Regions from separate parts of the Siminovitchia fortis genome, predicted to be linked through region 1. Evidence: predicted binding sites of a transcription regulator. Region 1 holds the regulator's gene; each other region holds the start of a gene.
What was found. The regulator Rex, encoded in region 1, represses fermentation and respiration genes when NADH is low (regulators of the CRP and FNR family bind a similar motif). The targets are predictions, from matches to a motif close to TTGTGAAATATTTCACAA.
Positions count from the first base shown of each region.

Region 2: FS666_RS14905 (cytochrome ubiquinol oxidase subunit I) is a predicted target of Rex. The motif match lies at 3,006-3,023, and genes of this name have one in related genera.
Region 3: FS666_RS01910 (AtpZ/AtpI family protein) is a predicted target of Rex. The motif match lies at 2,560-2,577, and genes of this name have one in related genera.

Region 1 covers NZ_VEKZ01000054.1:22,481-27,541, forward strand. The annotation lists gene FS666_RS15100 (CPBP family intramembrane glutamic endopeptidase) at 1-704, shown strand, start outside; gene FS666_RS15105 (YdiK family protein) at 701-898, shown strand; gene tatC (twin-arginine translocase subunit TatC) at 1,149-1,907, opposite strand; gene FS666_RS15115 (sec-independent protein translocase protein TatAY) at 1,921-2,100, opposite strand; gene FS666_RS15120 (redox-sensing transcriptional repressor Rex) at 2,146-2,826, opposite strand; gene moaC (cyclic pyranopterin monophosphate synthase MoaC) at 2,920-3,405, opposite strand; gene FS666_RS15130 (ABC-F family ATP-binding cassette domain-containing protein) at 3,528-5,061, shown strand, end outside.
Region 2 covers NZ_VEKZ01000053.1:3,482-8,542, forward strand. The annotation lists gene FS666_RS14895 (cell wall hydrolase) at 1-169, shown strand, start outside; gene cydS (cytochrome bd oxidase small subunit CydS family protein) at 317-421, opposite strand; gene FS666_RS14900 (cytochrome d ubiquinol oxidase subunit II) at 438-1,460, opposite strand; gene FS666_RS14905 (cytochrome ubiquinol oxidase subunit I) at 1,457-2,803, opposite strand; gene FS666_RS14910 (MOSC domain-containing protein) at 3,655-4,269, shown strand; partial or broken gene FS666_RS20345 (YjcZ family sporulation protein) at 4,416-4,502, shown strand; T-box leader at 4,828-5,042, shown strand.
Region 3 covers NZ_VEKZ01000003.1:46,461-51,521, forward strand. The annotation lists gene FS666_RS01895 (serine hydroxymethyltransferase) at 1-394, shown strand, start outside; gene upp (uracil phosphoribosyltransferase) at 613-1,242, shown strand; gene wecB (non-hydrolyzing UDP-N-acetylglucosamine 2-epimerase) at 1,278-2,429, shown strand; gene FS666_RS01910 (AtpZ/AtpI family protein) at 2,732-2,947, shown strand; gene FS666_RS01915 (ATP synthase subunit I) at 2,954-3,346, shown strand; gene atpB (F0F1 ATP synthase subunit A) at 3,354-4,067, shown strand; gene atpE (F0F1 ATP synthase subunit C) at 4,143-4,355, shown strand; gene atpF (F0F1 ATP synthase subunit B) at 4,508-5,035, shown strand; gene FS666_RS01935 (F0F1 ATP synthase subunit delta) at 5,032-5,061, shown strand, end outside.

The DNA of each region.
Region 1 (5,061 bases):
CGATGCAATTATCCGTTTTTATCGGCATGCCCCTTTTATATGCCATTGGGACGAAGCTTTTGCATCTCCCTCCTCAGGAAGCGAAAATCCAAGCGACAGGATATTGGCTTATGATCAGCTTTTTTGTTGGACTGGCCATTGTATTGTTCTTGCTTAGGAAAGATGAAAAACATAATAAAATTGACCGGGCTGCCCCTCTTCCACTAGGGTGGTCCCTTGTTTGGGCCTCAATCGGGATTTTCATGGCCTTTTTTGCACAGATCATCGCAGTGGGCATTGAACAGATGATTGGCGTAAAGCCTGGCTCTGAAAATACACAGGAGATATTGCAGCTTATCGACCTTTTTCCTGCAATTGTGTTGATCAGCTCGATTATCGGGCCAATCCTGGAAGAGATCGTTTTTAGAAAAGTCATCTTCGGGACACTTTATAACCGGCTCCCTTTTGGAATGGCAGCAGTGATCAGTTCCGTCATTTTTGCTTTTGCGCATATGGAGCCGATCCACTTGATTTTATATACGGCAATGGGATTTGTTTTCGCTTTTTTGTATGTACAGACAAAAAGAATCATCGTTCCCATCATCGCACATGTCATGATGAATACACTTGTCGTAGTGGCACAGCGCTTTATCCCTGAAGATCTGGAGAAAAACATTCAAAGCTTTATACACTTTGTGCAGTGGATGGGAGGTTTCTTTTCATGAGGTCACCGTTGTTTTCCGGCATGATCTATATTATGCTTGGAGTTGTGTTCACATTTTTTGCCGTTCAACAAGTAAAATTGAACGAGTGGGGTTTCATAGTTTACTTATTGATTATTTTGGCCACCTTCGATTTCGGGGCGGGCTTTCGACTGATCTTCCTCCACTTTAGATTGAAAAATGAACAAAGAAAATAAAGAGACATCATTCGCGATGTCTCTTTTCTCTTCAAAATGCCGCAGCTAAACGGGCGCTTGCGCTTTTCTCACTTTTAAAGAATGTATAAAAATTTGGATGAAACATCTATATGGAATGATGATGTGACATGTCCAGCTTCAGGCGCCATCGGCTCGAGGTCATAAGCCAATCGCTGATGAAGGCAAACTACGCCTTCTTCAGCGATTGGCTTATGCTTGTCGCCGATAGGCGGGCGCCTTCCGCTTTTCTTTATTGTGGTTCATTTATTGCGCGCTCCTGCTCCGCTTGGGAAGCCTGCGCCTTTTTGTAGCCTATTTTTGAAATCCATATGCTGATTTCATACAGGATAAGCAAGGGAACCGTCACCATCATATGTGAAATGACGTCCGGAGGCGTAATGAATGCCGCTACCACGATCAAAATAAAATAGGCGTATTTCCGGACCTGCCGGAGAAATGCCGGCGTTACAATTCCGAGCCGCGTCAGGAACAACACTACAACCGGCAATTGAAAAAGCACGCCAAATGGTATCGTGATCTGAAACAGAAAATGGAAATACTCATTGATTCCGATCGTCGTCTGAATGTCCATATTGCCCGATAAGCCGAGCATGAAGCGAATGACGAACGGGAAAAGGACGAAATACGCAAAAAGCACTCCCGCCAGAAATAGCGTGACAGAAACGGGGATATAGCTGAGCGTCACTCTTCGTTCCTTCTCTAATAAACCAGGACTGATAAATGCCCACAGCTGGTATAAAATGACCGGCGAGGTCATAATGAAAGCCAGCACAAACGCCATTTGCATAAACACCTTGAACGGATCAGTCACCCGAAAGGCGTTCATCGTTATATCATGGACGATGCTTGCATGCTGGAGCCATTTTATAAGCGGCTGTGATAAAAAAAAGCTGACAATAACCGCCAGCACAAAGAAAACGACTATAATGACCAGCCGTTTTCTTAATTCTTCTATATGATCAAGAATCGTCATATTCTTCTGATCCATGTCGTTCATCCTATCACTGGCCGGTGTCTTTCTTCTTGTCCTTTTCATCGTCTTCCGCCAGCCCTTTAGTTGCATTCTTGAATTCGCGCAATGTGTTTCCTGCTGCTTTGCCTAATTCGGGCAGTTTTTTTGGACCAAAAACCAAGAGAGCGACAAAAGCGATAATAATCAAACTTCCAGGACCTACTCCCATAGGGTCCACCTCCTCATACTATTATTTTAACGGAAACTTGTCCGTTTAGCCATTTAAATTCGTTTTATCCTGTGAACTTTCCGTGTCATCGTTAGGATAATTTTTCAAGAAATAGATGAGCGATTGAAGCTCGACTGCCAAGTCGATATGATGGACCCGAATGGAAGGCGGGACATTGAGCCGCGCCGGCGTAAAGTTCAAAATGCCTTTTACATTTGTCTTTTTAATCCGGTCGGTAATCGTCTGGGCAGCGCTTGCAGGAACGGTCAAAATGGCAACCGTAATATCTTCCTGCTTTAGCCTTTCCTCCAATTCATCCATATCGTAAATCCGGATACCGCAAATTTCTTTTTCGACCTTTTCTTTATCCACATCGAATGCCATTTCAATCTTTGTATTATTGTTTTTTAGAAAATTATAATGTAAAAAAGCCGTTCCCAAATTGCCGACGCCAATCAATGCGACCTTCGAAAGCTCGTCCTGATCCAATGTTTTCCGGAAGAAAGTGAGAAGATAGTTTACATTATACCCATATCCCTTTTTCCCAAGCGCCCCAAAATAAGAAAAATCCCTTCGAATTGTGGCGGAGTCAACCTTGACCGCTTCACTCAGTTCAGCGGATGAAACCCTTTGTTTTCCCGAAGCATGCAAATTTTTCAAGAACCTGTAGTAAAGCGGCAGCCGTTTGGCTGTTGCCTGTGGTATTTTTGTTGTTTCTTCGTTCATTATCCAATCCTCCAAGACTAGATGTAAGAAAAGCGAAAGCGCCTGTTCATATTAAGGTAAAGCAAAACCCGCCTAGTACAAACTGGCATCGCACTAGCGACGATAATCTTTACTGGACACTCCGCCTGTTTTTTCTATTAAAAAAGTCGGTCCGATCACCATTCCCTTATCAATGGCCTTGCACATATCATAAACGGTGAGCGCAGCAGCGGACACTGCTGTCAAAGCTTCCATTTCTACACCTGTATTTCCGATCGTTTTCACAGAAGCTTGAATAACAAGCTGTTTGTGATCATCTTTTCCGTCCTGCCATTCAAAAGAAAAATTGATCCCTTTCAAGGGAATCGGGTGGCACATCGGAATGATGTCCCACGTCTTTTTGGCCGCCATGATGCCGGCCACTTGTGCGACCGCCAGGACATCACCCTTTTTTACCTTGTTTTGGCTGATATGTTCATAAATTGTGTTGTTGACTTCAATGCTCGATTGGGCGATAGCCGTGCGGACCGTTTCCGGTTTTCCGCTTACATCCACCATTTGGGCCCTGCCTTCTTCATTAAAATGGGTCAATTTTTCCACGCTCAACACCTCTTATCCATCATACACTATTTTGTCAAGCCTGTCTTTTCCTGCCGAAGAAAATTGTTGATTGTCAAAAACTGAAAAAATGGTACACTGTCTATGATTAGGGGTGTAAAATCATGCTATTGTTACAGGTACAGCAGATCACCAAATATTTTGGCGCCGATCTGATTTTATCGAATATAAAGCTGGAACTCCATGACAGGGACCGGACCGCGCTTGTTGGAAGAAACGGCGCCGGCAAGTCTACATTACTCAAAATCATAGCGGGGGAATTATCCCATGATTCAGGGCAGATTGTGAAGCCGAAAGATGTGACCATCGGCTATTTATCACAGCATACAGGTTTGGAATCAAACTTGACGATATGGGAAGAAATGCTTACTGTTTTCGATGATGTCAGGGAGATGGAACAAAAACTCCGGGATATAGAACAGAAAATGTCCGATCCTGCGAATTACGAACAGGATGGTGCCTATGAAAAATTGTTATCGGAATATGACCGGCTGCAGGAGAAATTCAAGGAAATAGGCGGTTATCAATATGAATCCGATATCCGCTCTGTCCTCCATGGGTTCAGATTTTTTGAAGAGGACCACCATACTCATATATCAACACTCAGCGGCGGACAGAAAACGCGCCTGGCTTTGGCCAAACTTCTTTTAACGAAGCCTGACCTGCTCATATTGGACGAGCCGACAAACCATTTGGATATTGAAACGATGGCATGGCTTGAAAAATATTTGCAAAATTATCCTGGTGCACTGCTTCTCGTTTCGCACGACCGTTATTTTTTAGACCAAATCGTAACGCAAGTGTATGAGTTGTCCAGACATGAAATTTCAATTTTTCATGGAAACTACAGCAAATATCTGCAGCAAAAGGCCGAAAATTACGAGCGGGACATGAAGCTTTTTGAAAAGCAGCAGGGAGAAATAGCGAAGCTGGAGGATTTCATCCAGCGGAACCTGGCAAGGGCGTCGACGACAAAGCGTGCCCAGAGTCGGCGCAAGCAGTTGGAAAGAATGAAGATCATGGACCGGCCGGCCGGCGATGAAAAATCCGCATCCTTTTCTTTTTCTATCGATAAACAAAGCGGAAACGACGTTCTGTCGCTTGTTGACGGGGCTATAGGATATGATGGCAACCCTTTGGCCAAAAATATTGGCCTTTCTCTGACACGCGGTGATAGCATTGCGCTTGTCGGTCCGAATGGAATCGGAAAATCTACATTGTTGAAAACAATTATTAAAAAGCTGCCGCTTTTAGCAGGGGATATCAAGTACGGTTCCAATGTCCAAATTGGATATTACGATCAGGAACAGGCTGATTTATCATCCAACAAGACGGTGCTGCAGGAGCTGTGGGATCACTATCCTTTGACAAGCGAAAGAGGCATCCGGACAGTGTTGGGAAACTTCCTGTTCAGCGGTGACGATGTGTTGAAGACCGTTTCTTCTTTAAGCGGCGGTGAAAAGGCACGCCTTGCTTTGGCCATCCTGATGCTTCAAAAGGCCAATCTTCTCATATTGGACGAACCGACAAACCATTTGGACCTGGACAGCAAAGAAGTGTTGGAAAACTCGCTTGTGGATTATCCGGGGACCATTTTATTCGTTTCCCATGACCGCTATTTCATCAACAGGATTGCGA
Region 2 (5,061 bases), on a different contig from region 1:
GGTGCAAGGAGAAAGAGTTTGTCCCGCCAAATACAGCCTGTGGTATTTCAGGCCGCCGGGAGATTGTCCCGCCACATGGTACGATCAGCCGTTTGTCGGCAGGTATAAACTGCACTGCTTTTATGAGCCGACCGGCGAGGAATGCGAAAATGTCTATACAACGTTTTGATGGTTAGGAGCAAACAAGCATAGAAGTGGTGCTTGTTTGTTTTTTATTTTTGTCAACAGCTCATGATTTCTTGCAACCTTATTGCTCATCGTTCGCCAACCTAAAAAATCCGGAACTCTCGTTCTGGATTCCGGATTTTTATAAAGATTATTTTTTTGTAACCGCCCGGTCTTTTGGAGCTGCCCAAAATGCAATCGCGACTGAAACTCCCAGGACGATAAAAGGGGCGTAAAAAACGAAGAAATTATGCATATGAAATCTCCCTTTCTTAATATGGATCCGATTTTCCTGTGACATAATCTTTATTGAAAAGAAACAGCCGCAACAGTAAATAAAGAGAGGGGATCAATAATCCCAGTCCCGCAATAAAGGCGACGATCAGGGATATGGCCATGGCTTCGTTTGTAAAACTGTCATAGATCGTCAAATGCGGATAAAGCAAATAGGGGTAGTGGGAGATGCCGTATGCGAAAAACGCAAGGGCAAACTGTCCCGCCAACAATCCGAATGCTCTTCCGTAATGTTTTCTTTTCCATATAAGCCAAACAGTGCCGATAAATAAAAGGAATGATAAAACAAACATCCACCACAGATTCAGCAAATTAGCAAAGTGTTCCGGATTATGGGCACGAAGTTCAACAATGATCCCTGAAGCCGTGATGATCAGCGGGAGGGACCAGGTGAGCGCGTATTTCCGCATTAATTCTGCAGCATCTTTATCCTTTGCCTTGTGGGCGTACCAAGTCAGGAAAACAGCGGATATATATAGTACGGCCGCAATACTCAATACCACAATGCTCCACGTAAGGGGGGTGGTAAACAGCGCCCAGTAATCCAGCACCGGCTTTCCGTTCTCGATAAAAACGAATCCGCCCTCTGAAATCGTCAGAACAATCGATAAAGAGGCAGGAAGGAACAGCCCTGACAGGCCGTACATGAACGAATATCCCTTATGGCCCCTTGATCCGTAAGTTTCAAAAGCATAGTAGGATCCCCGGATGGCTAATAGCAAAATAGCAATGCTGACAGGGACAAGGAGAATGGTTCCATAATAAAATGCCGTTTTTGGAAAAAACCCGACGATTCCTACGAAAAAGAATACAAGAAAAACATTCGTTACTTCCCAAACAGGGGACAGATAACGCTGAATGATGTTCGTCAAAATGTGCTGCTTGCCGGCATACAAACTGTATGCGTTAAAAAATCCTGCGCCAAAGTCAACGGAAGCGACAATGACGTAGCCAAATAAAAATGTCCATAACACCATGATTCCCAATATTTCCAAATTCATCGAACGACACCGCCTTTTTCCGCATGACGCTCTTCAAGCTCGCGTTCAACAGGGTTGTTCCGGAACATCCTGCTTAATACAACGACACTTCCGATGGCAAGAATGATATACAACCCGGCAAACAGAATGAGCATGGTATCAACGTGATTGCTTGATGTTGCAGCATCTGATGTCTTCATCAGCCCGCGAAGGACCCAAGGCTGCCTCCCGACTTCCGCCAGCCACCATCCCATCTCGATAGCCAGGATGGATAACGGGCCGCCGAGAACAATCAGCCAGCGAAACCATTTTGTTTGAATTAAGGCCCAGCTTCTTTTTGACCCCAGCCAAAACACTAGTGACAATAAAGTCATCCATACGCCAATGGATACCATGATATCAAAGAGATAGTGGATATATAGAGGAGGAATTTCATCCTCTTTAAACTGATCCAGCCCGATAACCTCCGCTGATGGATCGCTGTATGCCAAAATACTGAGAGCCTTTGGAATTTCAATGGCATATTTTACTTCTCCATTATCCAGTTTTCCAAATAGCACGAGCGGTGCATCTCCGGATGTTTCAAAATGCCATTCAGCAGCCGCAAGCTTTTCCGGCTGGTAATCCGCCAGGTATTTTCCTGAAAAATCTCCGATTACCGCTGTGGCGATGGAGAAAATGAGGCCAATTTTCATGGTCAAATACAAAGCTTTTTTATGGTAAATATGATCTGATCCTTTTAAAAGCCTGAAACCGGCAATGGAAGCCAAAACAAAAGCGGAAGTCATAAATGCACTGGCAACGACGTGTGCCACTTTTGTAGGCATGGCCGGATTGAACATGGCAATAAGCGGGTTGATATTCACGAGCTCCCCATTCACAATGTCGAAGCCTTGCGGTGCATTCATAAAAGCATTGACGATTGTAATAAAAACAGCCGAGAAGGCCGCTCCTGCCGCAACCGGTATCAGAAGCATAAGGTGTTTGCGCTGATCCTTGAACCGGTCCCATGTGTATAAATAAATTCCCAGAAAAATCGCTTCGAAAAAGAAAGCGAAAGTCTCCATGAAAAGCGGCAAAGCTATGACATTTCCCGCCAATTCCATAAAATTAGGCCATAAAAGCGAGAGCTGCAATCCGATGGCTGTTCCGGTTACAACCCCGACTGCAACGGTAATGACGAAGCCGCGGGTCCACCGTCTCGCCAATAAAATATAGTGCTCGTCATTCTTCCTGATGCCGACCCACTGTGCAATCATGATCATCAGCGGAACGCCGACTCCGATTGTGGCATATATGATATGGAAAGAGAGGGTCAGTTCCGTCAACAGCCGGCTGTAAAACAAGGAATCTCCGTTAAACATACAACTTTCACCCTTTCATCAACTGCCAAAAATCCGTCCAAGAATGGATAAAAGCATAATGGCTGCTGCGCCAAATGCAAGTCCTACCAAGATCCGTTCATGTTTTTTATACATCATTTAAACACCCCTAAATTTATCATACCCTATATTGCCCTTGCTGAACGTTATTATGTGTCAAATTGTTAGCTTCTTTATGATAAAGTTGTGAAATGCTGAAAAATTAGTTGTTTTGCGTTGCAAGTTCTTTTTTTATGGTGTGATAACTTCGATGGTATATTGATATAATTTCCAGGTGAATAGCTGCCAATACTAATATTGGGTTAACCTGTTGCAATCGGCTTTGCCGCTGGTATTGGTTATATGACGACACCGGAGGCACTTGTCTTAACATCAGTTATTAACATCTGGTCCTATTGCAGTTTTTTGGTATTATGACTTGGTCATATTATCAGCTTATGAATAAACGGTTTTAAAATTCCCGGCCGCTCCACTTTTTACAGAAAAACGATGGTATAATATTAGTTATATAAGGTCGTGAATTGGCGGAAGTATTGAATCCAAAACCGGCTATTTTCTTTTGGCTTTCCTTCCTCAGTTTATCCATCCTGAAAAGGGGCCTGCCATTGTTCAGTTCCTATTACTGGGTTTGATTTTTGTAATCATGAGCTGTCTTTACACTTCCATGATAGCCATCAGCATTCGCCCTATCGGCCGTTTGATGAAGCGTACTGCCAATATTGGACAGTGGAGCGGAAAAGTTGCAGGGTTGATCTATATTTGGCTTGGTGTAAAAGTAGCGTTTCAACAACGATAAAAAAACACGAGGGGAGAATCATACCATTATAAAATCATTGAATGTAGGCCGGCCGCAGCTGATCGGAAACCCATTTGGACGGGTAATCAATTCCGGCATAAGAAAAAAGCCGGTTTCTTCGGCATACCTCTATAAAACAGGCTTTGAAAATGATGACGTGGCAGATCATGACAGCCATGGAGGCGATGATAGGGCCGTCTGTTTTTACCCTTTTGAACATTATGCGGAGTGGAACGCCCTCTCCGGCACAGAGCTGAACATACCAGCTTTCGGTGAGAATATCACCGTCGCCGACCATACTGAAGATAGTGTATATGTTGGCGACATATACCAAATAGGCGATGCAAAGGTTCAAATCACCCAAAGCAGGATACCATGTGCAAAAGTTGATATTGCCAACCGGATCAGAGGCTTTTTCGAACAATTTATCCAAACAGGAAAAACCGGCTATTTTGCCCGGGTGTTGGAAGAGGGCTTGGTGGAGGAAAGTTCGGCCATCACATTGATCGACCGCCCTCAAGACACTATTTCCATCAACGGGTTGCATCACTTATTTTTTCATGACCGAAAAAATATGAAAGAGATTGAAAGAGTAATAGCTATGGAAGGACTTGCAGAAGATATGCGGGAAAGGCTTAAAAAACTCCTATAAAATAGTCAACGAAAAGCACTTAAACATAAATATTCCAGGCTCTATGAATAAAATTTGTGGCACCCGAAATACATGGACAATCACGATTAAATATACTACATAATTTGAAGAATGAGTGAAAGGGTCATGGTGGAAAAGGCAGCAGGAAGAGTGGGTTTGCTTTAATTGTTGTGCTGTTTATTTTATTAAATTATAATGGGTGCCTCCTATGTAGGTGGTGCAGGGGGCGGTAACCCTGTATTTATCGGGTTCTATCCGTTTTTTCCGTTCCTTTGGTGGTAGTCTTCCGTTTGGATACAGATCTTGGGGCAACTTCCTTTTGGACGTTGCTTTTTCTTTGTCCAGCTTCAGCGCCTATCGATTAGCAGACTTCGCACCTCCTCCTACGATAAGTCAACATCGGCTCGTTCCTCGCCGTGTTTTCTTTATCTCGTCGGAGGCACTCCAGTCTGTACGTCGATGGGCAAGGCGCTTGCGCTTTTCTTATTATGCACAGGATCTATTGTCAGCATCTTGACAAACCTGCTTTTTTTAAGCATAATTAAATCAAATTACGAACGATGAACGCAGACGAAGGACTAGTAAACGGATGAGTCCGTGACAAGAGAGCGAAATTTACAAGCTGAGAGATTTCGCCACTGGAAAGCCGTTGAACCTGCCTTCTGAGTCCCGTGCAAAAAACATGGGCGTTTCCTGGCGTTATCAGGCAAAGTGGGGTGCTGAGGCACCCAATAATGGTGGTACCGCGGAAGCAGAGCTCTTTCGTCCTTTATATGAGGATGGGAGAGCTAT
Region 3 (5,061 bases), on a different contig from region 1:
CGCAAAACTCATTATGGAAAATGCAAACAGGCTTGCCGAAAGCCTTAAAGAAGAAGGTGTGAACCTCGTTTCCGGCGGAACGGACAACCACTTGCTTCTATTGGATGTGCGTTCTTTGGGATTGACCGGAAAAGATGCGGAAAAAGTTCTTGATGATGTAGGGATCACTGTCAATAAAAACACGATCCCATACGATCCTGAAGGCCCGTTTGTAACAAGCGGCATCCGTATAGGAACAGCGGCTGTTACATCACGCGGATTCGGAATGAAAGAAATGGATGCAATCGCCTCCTTGATCGCTTTTGTCCTGAAAAATAACGGCGATGAAGAGAAATTGGAAGAGGCACGCAAGAAGGTTGAGGCCATCACATCCCGTTTCCCTCTCTATGAATAATTTTTTTATGAACAGTCTGTCTATCAAAGGCAGGCTGTTCTTGTGGTTGTCGAATAAACGGGCGCTTTCGCTTTTCTAGTTGCCGAAAGATTTTCTTTTATGTAAAATGGGCAGGGATATAACGACCAGAGCGAGGGTGAATTGGTTCTGCCTGCCGTCTGAATCACTTCAAAGCTCCCGTCTTGATCGTAAATAAAAGAACAAAGGAGAGAGCACGCATGGGCAAAGTTCATATAATCGACCATCCTCTCATTCAGCACAAAATTACATACATCCGCGATAAAAATACAGGGACAAAGGAATTCCGCGAGCTTGTTGACGAAGTCGCAACGTTGATGGCTTTTGAAATTACCAGAGATATGCCCCTGAAAGAGATTGAAGTGGAAACGCCGGTGAGCAAGGCTACTTCGAAAGTGCTGGCCGGGAAAAAGATAGGCATTGTTCCGATCCTCAGAGCCGGAATCGGCATGGTGGACGGTATATTAAAATTAATTCCTGCTGCAAAGGTAGGGCATGTCGGTCTTTACCGTGACCCGGAAACTTTGCTGCCGGTTGAGTATTATCTAAAACTCCCAAGCGATATACAAGACAGATTTTTCATTATTGTCGACCCCATGCTTGCGACTGGCGGAACTGCCGTAGAAGCCATTCATTCCTTGAAAAAGCGCGGAGCCAAACAGATGAAGCTCATGTGCCTGATCGCCGCTCCCGAGGGAATTAAAGCCATCCAGGACGCCCATCCGGATGTGGATATTTATGTTGCGGGCGTGGATGAAAGGCTGAACGAAAAAGGATATATTGTACCGGGTTTAGGCGATGCCGGGGATCGTTTATTTGGGACAAAGTAATTCTGAGAATATAAAGAAAGAAGAGGGATCCCCAAATGAGTAAGCGAATCAAAGTACTATCTGTTTTCGGGACGAGGCCGGAGGCCATAAAGATGGCCCCGCTTGTGAAGGAGCTGAAAAATAGGAACGATGAGTTTGAGCCGTTCGTGGCTGTAACAGCCCAGCATCGGCAAATGCTTGATCAGGTACTTGAAATTTTTAATATCGAGCCGGATTTTGATTTGAATATCATGAAAGACCGGCAAACCCTGACTGATGTCACAACGCGCAGCCTTGAGGGGCTGGATGGGGTCATGAAAGACCTGAAGCCGGATATTGTTCTCGTTCACGGTGATACGACGACCACATTTTCCGCAAGCCTGGCCGCTTTTTACAACCAATCTGCTGTAGGCCACGTTGAGGCAGGCTTGAGGACATGGAATAAATATTCTCCTTTTCCTGAAGAGATGAATCGGCAGCTGACAGGGGTCATTGCGGATCTGCATTTTTCTCCTACTGAAAAAGCAGCCCGGAATCTGATCAATGAAGATAAAAAGGAAGAGAATATCTTTATCACCGGAAATACGGCTATCGATGCCCTTAAGACTACAGTAAAAAAGGAGTATGGGCACGCGGTGCTCGATAAGCTTGGGAACGACCGGCTGATCCTTCTCACCGCCCACCGCAGGGAGAATCTTGGCCAGCCAATGCGAAACATGTTCAGGGCCATTAAACGGATTGTAAATGAACAGCCGGATATCCAGGTCATTTATCCCGTTCATTTAAACCCGGTGGTTCGAAACATTGCTGATGAAGAGCTGGGCAATGACCAGCGCATACATCTGATCGAACCCCTTGGTGTCATTGATTTTCATAACTTTGCCAACCGGGCCCACTTGATACTCACCGATTCAGGGGGGGTTCAGGAGGAAGCGCCGTCTCTTGGAGTTCCGGTACTTGTTCTCCGGGATACGACAGAGCGCCCTGAAGGGATCGAAGCGGGGACGCTGAAGCTTGCCGGGACCGATGAAGAAACGATTTACCGCTTGGCCGCTGAATTGCTCACAGATTCCGAAGAATATAAGAAAATGGCCCAAGCCATCAACCCGTACGGTGATGGGGAAGCTTCAAAACGGATAGCGGATGCCATTTTATATTATTTTAAAATGAAAGATGAACGTCCTGAGCCTTTTCGGCCCGTTGATTGAACAGGAGGGAAAATTTCCTCCTGTTTTTGGTGATACTGCATGTATAACAATCCATGGCAGAAAAAGGTCGAAAAACCACATGTTAGATGAAATTTGATGAATTTGTGACAAACTGAAAAACGCGTTTAGTTTGTTTCTAATTTCACATGAAACCCGTTGACTTTGACATAACCCTATTGTATGCTAACAAAGGGTATGAAGAGGAGAGTTTATTCACTTTCTTTCAACCAAAAAGCGTTCGGAAATTGTTGAAAAAACACGGAATTTGCAGCCTGACTAAAAAATGCGAAAGATGATGCATATTGAGTAGGAAAAATCGTCATCTGCTTTACGGGATGGCCCTTTATTCTGCCATTTTGGCACAATTGACAGGCTCTATTCTTGCTGGGATTTTTATTGGAAGATGGCTGGATGAAAAAGCCGGGCTTGAGCCGCTTTTCATGATCATCGGCCTTCTTGCGGGCTTGGCGGCCGGGGTCTTTGCGGTTATTTTAACAATCCGGCAATCGGGGGATTAGAAAGACATGGATGATCTCCAACTGTTATTTTATAGATACAAGAAGTACATACTATACTTGTTGGCAATTTTTGTATTGGGCTGGGGCTTCTCCCATTACCAATCTATTTTTATGGGGTTGATTCTTGGAACTTCCATCAGCTTTTTCAATCTGTGGATGATGGTCCGCAGAATGGACAAGTTTGGGGAAGCCATGCTTGCTGGGCGCAAAATGCGTTCATTGGGGACGCTATCCAGGATGGCGGCTGCGATTTTGGCAGTATTCATCGCCGTTCAATATCCGGAAACCTTCAATCTCATGAGTGTAATTATAGGATTAATGACATCTTATCTTGTCATAGTCATAGATGCTTTAATCTCCATCCTTTTTAGAAAAGACAAGCAGCGGGAAGAGAGGTGAGTTCTAAATGGATCATGGAGCACCAGTTAAAGAAATATTTGGATTGTATTTCAATCTCGGAAACGTATTGATGATTACTGTAGCATCGCTTATCGTGTTTATCATAGCGGTGATCAGTACACGGACTTTGGCAATGAAACCGACAGGTATGCAGAATTTTATGGAGTGGGTATTCGATTTCGTCAGAAATATCGTTAAAAGCAATATGGACTGGAAAACAGGCGGACACTTCCACGTACTCGGCGTAACTTTGATATTTTATATATTTGTGTCCAACATGCTTGGTTTGCCATTTTCGGTATCTATCAATGATGAATTATGGTGGAAGTCACCGACAGCCGATCCGGTCATCACACTTACATTGGCAACAATGGTAGTGGCATTATCGCATTACTATGGAATTAAGCAAAAAGGTTTTGGCGAATATCTTCGCGGCTATGTCAGCCCAATGTGGTTCTTATTCCCGCTCAAAATTATTGAAGAATTTGCCAATACGTTGACGTTGGGTCTTCGTCTTTACGGAAACATCTTTGCAGGGGAGATTTTGCTTGGCCTGTTGGCCGGAGGGCTTGCAGCCATCGGAGCAGTCGGCTGGATTGCAGCAGCTATTCCAACGCTTGCATGGATGGGATTCTCCGTATTTATCGGAGCGATTCAGGCATTTATTTTTACTATGTTGACAATGGTTTATTTGGCCCACAAAGTCAATGAAGACCATTAATATATAATTGTTCATCAAATTGGACAATGACTTTTAACCAAAATACTTTTCATATATTTAAGGAGGAAATTTATAATGGGAATGTTAGCAGCAGCAATTGCAATCGGATTGGCAGCTCTTGGAGCAGGTATCGGTAACGGATTGATCGTTTCCCGCACAGTAGAAGGGATTGCACGTCAACCGGAAGCACGTGGTATGCTACAAACTACAATGTTCATCGGGGTAGCGTTGGTAGAGGCTATTCCTATCATCGCAGTTGTTATCGCGTTTATGGTTCAAGGCAGATAACATTTATTGAATAATCAGAACAAGTTTGAAAATGGCGAAGAAAAATATTGCTTCGCCATTTTTTAAGAAATCAAGTAGTTTATTAACAGGCCACCGGCTGAGGGCCGGTTGATTCAAAACCGATACGAAAGTCCGAAAGGAGTGGAGCGAGCTTGTTAACGAGCAGCTTTGTATTAGGAGCGGAAATTGCCGGTGTACGTTTTAATGGCGGCGACATCATTTTCCAGCTTGTAATGTTTATTATACTAATGGCGCTGTTAAAGAAATTTGCCTGGGGACCATTGATGGGCATCATGAAACAGCGTGAAGAGCATATAGCGGGTGAAATCGAAGCGGCTGAAAAGAGCCGTACAGAAGCAAATAATTTGCTTGAAGAGCAAAAAGCTCTTTTGAAAGAAGCGCGTCAAGAAGCGCAAAACATGATTGAAAACTCCAAGAAACATGGCGAAAACCAACGCCAGGAAATTATGGAAGCCGCTCGCCGGGAAGCGGAGCGTTTAAAAGAAACTGCACGCTTGGAAATTGAGCAGGAAAAAGAAAATGCTGTTGCAGCTTTGCGTGAGCAAGTAGCATCATTATCCGTAATGATCGCGTCGAAAGTGATTGAAAAAGAATTGACGGCTGAAGACCAAGAAAAGCTGATCAATGAATATATCGAAAGAGCAGGCGAGGATCGATGAGTAATCCTGTCGTTGCTGAACGCTAC